2 regions of the Sessilibacter sp. MAH3 genome follow, and region 2 is predicted to be linked to the other one. Evidence: predicted binding sites of a transcription regulator. Region 2 holds the regulator's gene; the other holds the start of a gene.
What was found. Region 2 encodes LexA, which represses DNA repair genes until DNA is damaged. Its sites were predicted from a motif close to ACTGTNTNTANANACAGT; they were not measured.

Region 1: a site for LexA is predicted at 1,306-1,323, ahead of imuA (translesion DNA synthesis-associated protein ImuA). Genes of this name have one in related genera too.

Annotation. Positions count from the first base shown of each region.
Region 1 covers NZ_BAAGIE010000034.1:16,762-20,262, forward strand. Annotated here, with positions in the region: gene ACYQ2C_RS16340 (Y-family DNA polymerase) at 1-469, opposite strand, end outside; gene imuA (translesion DNA synthesis-associated protein ImuA) at 472-1,305, opposite strand; gene ACYQ2C_RS16350 (SIMPL domain-containing protein) at 1,629-2,438, shown strand; gene ACYQ2C_RS16355 (MOSC domain-containing protein) at 2,623-3,099, shown strand.
Region 2 covers NZ_BAAGIE010000001.1:355,883-359,383, reverse strand. Annotated here, with positions in the region: gene nagZ (beta-N-acetylhexosaminidase) at 1-800, opposite strand, end outside; gene lexA (transcriptional repressor LexA) at 1,131-1,742, shown strand; gene ACYQ2C_RS01435 (hypothetical protein) at 1,785-2,297, shown strand.

The DNA of each region.
Region 1 (3,501 bases), on a different contig from region 2:
CTTTGTCACTATCAAGAGTTTCGTTGCCATTGCAACTGTGCAAACGAGTTTCTAACGTTGGCGTATTGTGCAGTTTTACGTAAGACGTAAAGTCGTAACAGGCATCGGCAAATTTCTGCAAATAAAACCATTCCAGTTGCGTATTTTGTCCAAGGCTTATGTGCGTTAGGCTTTTGTCTAAGCCAGTGGATGATTGTGATTGCTCGTGATTATTAAAGAATAAAGAGTTGTCATTCGTTAACGAAGTGCTTTGTGCCGTTAATAAGGCATCGGCGGTGGATACATTCATTCCCCGGCAAACACCCAAGGCAAGGGCGCGGTCGTTGGCGAACAACACGCTCTTTTTACCGGCATTGTGGTTAAACACAATGGTTGGCTTGTGGGCGAATTCTGCTTGGGAATCTTTTGGTGTGTCTGCCAAAAAAACATCCAATGGTAAACGCGGAAAACGAATGGCTAACCACAACATAACTACTGCCCCGAATTCTGTGGAAAGTGCGTGTTAAGCGGCGTTAACGCCAATGAACCGCGATTAAAATGCAACACCTTTGCGAGCTGTTTACTGGTTTGTGCGGATGAATCTGTTGTGGTTTTGGGCTTAAGTTGATGGTGTTTAGGCGCCCAAAGGTTGGGTCTTGCCAGCACACACTGCTGTGGCCGCTGTTGCCCGCGCTGCTTAGTGATATGCACTAATAAACCTTCAACTGAGAACGCAGCCGTAATACGCAGTGGCGCCGGTGACTGAACCTGCGCTGGGCGCTGCTTGCGAAAACAAAAGCACAAGGCTTGGCTTTGGCTGGCCGCCAGTTGCAGTTTGCGCAATTCGGTGTAACGCCAGTTGAGTTTACCTTCCCACGCCACCACCGCCGTACAGCAGCGCGCTTGCAAGATATCGAGCAAAGCACTGATGGCTTGAGCTTTTTTGTGATGCGATTGAATACGCACCACGCGAATGCTGTCGCACCGAATACCCAGCTGACTTAAACCCGGTGCAAACGGCATGGCCGGTGGGTTAAACAGCAGAATCAACCCGGTCTTGTGGCTTAGACTCGCCAAAGCTGGCGCTATAAGCTGCCATTCGCCGTGGCCATTGGCCTTTTGGCCTACATCAATCAATTCCGAAACCGGCCAACCACCGTTAATCAACAACTTATCTAAAGCTTTGTGTTTGCTGCTAATGACTCGTCCTTGAGTAACTGCTGCACCACGCCAAACATCTTTGCGGCGCAGCAGTTGTTCCAGTAAATCGTTGCTACCGTTGATTGCAGATTGTTCGGAAGAAGTATCGTAAATGATTGTGCTCATACTGTATTTATATACAGTACTTTGGTCTTTGGCAAGATATGGCCACACGCTTTAGCGCAAAGTTTTGTGTACCCACCAGAAAAGCCAGTAAAAACAAGAACTTCATTATTATTGCTGATTGCTATTGAAGTTTTTATGCTAATAGTTTTTGTTGGGTAAAAATGTGCAAAAAAGAAGGGTTTTTGAGCGAACAAACATTTCTTAATGGCGTAAAACACCCATAAAGGCATCTAAGAGGCGATCATTTTTACCAATACGGCCGTTTTCTTAACGATGAGATTCCGGTCATTTAAGAAAGAGAGCATTCATTTATGAGAAACTTGATGGTAAATCGACCTGTTATGGGCTTGTTGTTGGCGGCAAGCCTTGCATCACCCGTGTGGGCGGCACCCATAGCGCAAGCGCAAACCGAGCTAAAAGGCTCGCCAGAAGAACTGCGTAACTTTTTGCATCCCCGAGAAAACATCATCAGCCTATCGGCCAGTGCCGAAGAAACCGCGTATTCCGACGAGGCGACCCTGAGTTTGGTCGTAACCACCGAAGAAAAAGCCTTGGCGCAATCCATCGAAAAGAACGCAGCTTTGCGTGATTCTATTCGAGCTACCTTGTTAAAAAGCGGCATTAAGGTTGAAGACATCAACAATTCTAAGTTTTCCAGCTCGCCGCAATACGGCTGGTTTGGCAAAAAGCCGAGCAGCTTTGAGGTGGTAAACCGCGTGGCCATTAAAATCACCACCGAAGAACAACTTAAAACCGTCGCCAAGCTTGCCGATGAGCATGAAGAAATTATCTTGGGCGGCACCGAGTTTAAACACTCCGCCAAAGAAGAGTTTGAGAAAAAGGTAAAAGAAGAAGCCTTAAATAAAATTCTGGCCGAACAAAAGGTCTACGAAAGCAAGCTCGGTGTAAAACTCACACCGGTTGCCTTTTACGATCAACCCATTCAATTTGCTGCCACCCGTGGCGCGTTTGAGATAGAAGAGGTTGTGGTGCAACGTCGAGAAAAAAGTAACGATAGTTATGCTGCTGAAGCGTTTGCGAGTTCACCTGTTAGCCAACAGGCCAGCAGTTTTGACGAGGTAACCTACCGCGCCAATATTCGTGTTGAGTTTAAAGTTGAGTCGGCTCGATAATTTTGGGCAATGGTTGTTGCAAATCGAGCCGTGGCATAATGGTGTTCTTGATAAGACACTTCATAAACGTTAGGAACCTCTGATTAACTCATCCATGATTTAATCAGAAGACATAATCAGCCCTGTTGATGTTTGGTGAAAGCTCAACGGGGCTTTTTGCAACAATAACCATAAAGAATTCAATATGTTACCAGCAGACTCTCATTCTACCTCACAACGAACAGCCGCTTTGATTGGTATCGCTCGTCGAGCAGAAAAGCGCGCAGCCATGGAAACGCTGCCAGAAAGCTGGATTACTCAACAATCCGGTGTGCAAGGTGATTCCCGAGGCAAACCCAGTCGTCGCCAAGTTACGGTGCTTAGCAAGCAAGCTTGGGAAACAGCTTGTGCAGAGGTTAGCAGCGAAACACAGCCCTGGACGATTCGCCGTGCTAACTTGTTGATTGACGGTTTTGATTTCAGTGAACAAGACGTTGGTAAAAAAATTACCATTGGTGAGTTGGTGCTAGAAGTCATGATTGAAACCGACCCGTGTTTTCGAATGGACGAACAACTCGACGGCCTACAAGCAGCGTTAAAACCCGATTGGCGTGGGGGCGTTTGCTGTAAGGTTATTAACGACGGATTTGTTCGCCTAGGTGATACAGTTGAAATAAATTAATGTTGCACAAAAAACTTTGTGTTTAATGCTTGAAGTTTTTTATTTCACGCCCATATTGATTTGCCACAAAATTAAATTCAATTATTGCGTGGCGATTTAGATTTTTGAACAGTATTAACAAAATCCTAAAGCTGTAGGAACCTCTGATTAACTCAGCCATGATTTAATCAGAGGATAGAAATTGACAATGCTATTTCCAATTTCTTCACAATTTCAATCGCTTACAATTCTTGAAGTTGGCGACACGTCCGTGTGTTGCGAAAAACTCTAGGTTAATCAGAGTTTCCTAAACCTGCCTTTTTATTTTTAGCTAATTTTATTCCTGTCTAATCCAGCGCGCCCTACAATTAATTTAACCCTTGTTATTTTCGACAGTTAAAAAATTTATTTTTTACCCTTGAA
Region 2 (3,501 bases):
AATTTCGCACCGGCCATGTTCAGATCGTCGCTAAATATCAATCCATTAAAACCATAACGCTTTCTTAATATGTCTTTTAGCCATAGCGCCGAAAACCCAACAGGATTGGCGTCGACATCTTCGAAAACAATATGCGCAGGCATTACTCCGGCAAGACAAGACTTTTTAATCAGCTGCTCGAAAGGAACTAGGTCCCGAGCGGCGATCTCGGCAAGAGGCCGATGATCTCTCGGCAAATCAATGTGACTGTCAACTTTAACGAATCCGTGACCCGGAAAATGCTTACCAACAGCCTGCATACTCGCTTCGTTCATACCTAAAATAAACGATTCTGCCAGCGCAAGCGTTGTTAAAGGATCGATAGAAAAGGAGCGCGAGCCAATAGCGGGGTTTTGGTTGTCGTCTAAATCTAAAACTGGCGCTAAGGTGTTGTCGATACCGCAAGTTCTGAGTTCAAACGCTAACAGCCAACCCAGTTCACGAGCCAATGACAAGCCTTTTTCTGCGCTTTGCTGGTAGAGCTTTGATAAAGACGCCATGGGCGGAATGGTTGTTACGCCTTCGGTTAAGCGCTGCACTCGCCCGCCTTCTTGATCGATACAAATCAGCAAGTTTTCGCGGATATTTTTAATGTTGCGACATAAATGAGCGGTTTGCTCGGCCGTTTTAGTGTTGCGGGCGAAGAGAATGACACCACCCACATTTGGATGCGTCAAAAGCTCTCGATCTTCCGCCGACAACTCGGTACCGGCTACATCAAGAATAACTGGCCCGGCACTTAAAACCTTGGCATTACCCATTTATAGATCCAATTCGAATAAAGATTACGCAATTAAAAAGCGGGCACACTAATATTTAGGCTGGGAGGTGTCAATAATTGCGGCTATAAAAGAAAAAAACTTCGGGCATAATTCAATTCTACATCGTGCGTTTCTAATCAACGAACAATGACTAAATTCTGATTTACTGGTTGCGTGTACAGTAGAAACACTGTATAAACTAAAACACTGTATATAAGACCAGCCCAGTGCGGCCAACACTGTTTTTAATTTGAAGAAACAATTGCAATAAACTTTGCCGTTTCACCTTAAAAACTACCGCCCCACGCTTAAAGAATCAGCATATTAGACATGATTAAACTAACCGCTCGACAACAACAAGTTTTAAATTTAATTCGTGAACATATAGATGCAACCGGCTTTCCTCCTACGCGTGCAGAAATAGCTCTAGCACTTGGCTTTAAATCAGCCAACGCCGCAGAGGAACATTTGCGTGCCTTGGAGCGAAAAGGCGCTATTGAGATGGTGCCAAGTGCCTCTAGAGGTATTCGCTTAAAAGAGCAAGTTGAGGAGTCTGGTATACCCATTATTGGCTTGGTGGCAGCGGGTTACCCAATTTTGGCGCAAGAAAATATCGAAAATTATTGCAATATCGATAACGCTTTTTTCTCGCCCTCAGCAGATTATTTTCTTCGCGTTCGCGGCATGAGTATGAAAAATGCCGGAATTCTAGAAGGTGATTTATTAGCCGTTCACAAAACAACCCAAGTAAGAAGTGGGCAAATTATTGTTGCCCGTATTGATGATGAAGTAACCGTAAAACGTCTAAGACGCGGTAAAAACCGCTCTATAGTTGAGTTGCTTCCAGAAAATGAAGAATTTGACATCATTACCATTGACCTTCGAGAGCAGGAATTTGCTATCGAAGGTATAAGTGTCGGCGTTATTCGACAAACCCAATAATTCGATTTTTAAGTACTTATATTACTGATACGGAGTAATAAAATGGATTCTGCACAACAAATGTCTCTGTTTACGGACTCCTTAGTCAATCAATTCGGCTTTATCTCAGAAACAACCGCGTTTACTAGACAGTCAATTAGAGCACTATCCAAACGTGCATCTAATACAGAAACAGCATCGCAAAGCGGTGCTGTTTTAAGCAACATTACTCAATTGGTAATTTCTAAATATTGTTCGAATTTAGATCAACTATTGTTGCCAATGATTGCACGTCAAACACAATTAGCGGGTAATCGATGGGTAAGCTGGGTAAGCGATGAAGTTATTGATAAAAATGTATTGCTTGACTACGGCGTAAATCTAAAAAATCTTCGCATTATTTATCCTAACAATACATCAGATTTATATTCCGTCACCGAAAAAGCATTAATAACAGGCACAAGCCATTGTGTAGTTGCCATTTTTGATGGTTTTAACGACCAACAACTTGAGCAATTAACCCAAGCAGCCAACACTGGTAACTGTTCTGGATTACTGGTTACGCACCAGAATTAACAATCTGAATAAGCCTGAATAAGAAAGCTACTGTGAAACAAGGTTAAACATATTTATTGCTCTTACGTTAAGTAACTGTCTGCAAGCAATACAACACATCTACAATTATTAAAACATTTATATAAATACAGAATTAACAACAGTGTAATTGCTTTTTTTATTCGTTTGTTTATTCGGTCGCCACCCCGCTCTTTCAGTCTTATTTTTAATGACTGCCGCCTAAGCAGGCTTAAAATTTCTTAAAACTAAAAACTCAATTTTTTAAAAAAACTGATTAATTCGAAATATAGATTCCCCAACCTAATTATTTATTGACTTTTAAGTCACTATCATCAGGTACAAAAAGAAACACAAAACACTTCTAAACAATACTTCTAAAAAAGTATTTCTGTTAATCACAGCCATTTATTTTCGAATTAGATCCATTCACAAAAATATTTACGGCATAAGAAACTCATCAAAACATAAGGTTAGGAATCTTTGATTAATGATTCCGTAGTTTAATCAAAGGAAAGTAGTTGAAAATACAATTTCCAATTCCCTCACAACACAACTCACAACACCACTCAGAACCTACCTCACTTATACTTTCTAAAATTGGCGACTCATTCCTGCATCGCTCGAATCTCTGAGTTAATTGAAGCGTCGTTTAGGGTTTACTAATAATTGAAAAGATCAAATAAAACTAAAAAACTCTACTTGATCATTTAAGGTTCAGGCTAATCTAAACCAATTCAAACAAAGCACCATACAAACCACCTCGGTTTTTAACGCGCCCGGTATAAGCTATAAAAATTACTCCTTAGTCGATACTTCAAAATAAAAAACACACCAGTGCAGGTTAAGATGTGTTCGAAAATTTTTAATCAGCTTTTATATATGGATGAATTAATTTATAAAACTCATCGATGATTTGATCAGAGAGAAAAAAATTGACAATGCGAGTTCTAATATCTGGGTTAGCCAAAGTTTTCCATACACATAATCGTTTATATAAATAAAAATACATAATTTTAATGCTTCACAAAAATCGACTTATCACAACAAACAGTAAATAACGTTGCAATGTCCATTTGTCGATTAAATTAAAGATGTGTAAATCAAAAGCATTTAAAGATTGAAGATAAAAAATACTCGAATAAACATATATTCACAGGTAAAACATCATAAAGCATAAAATATTTACTTTTTCATATTTAAACAA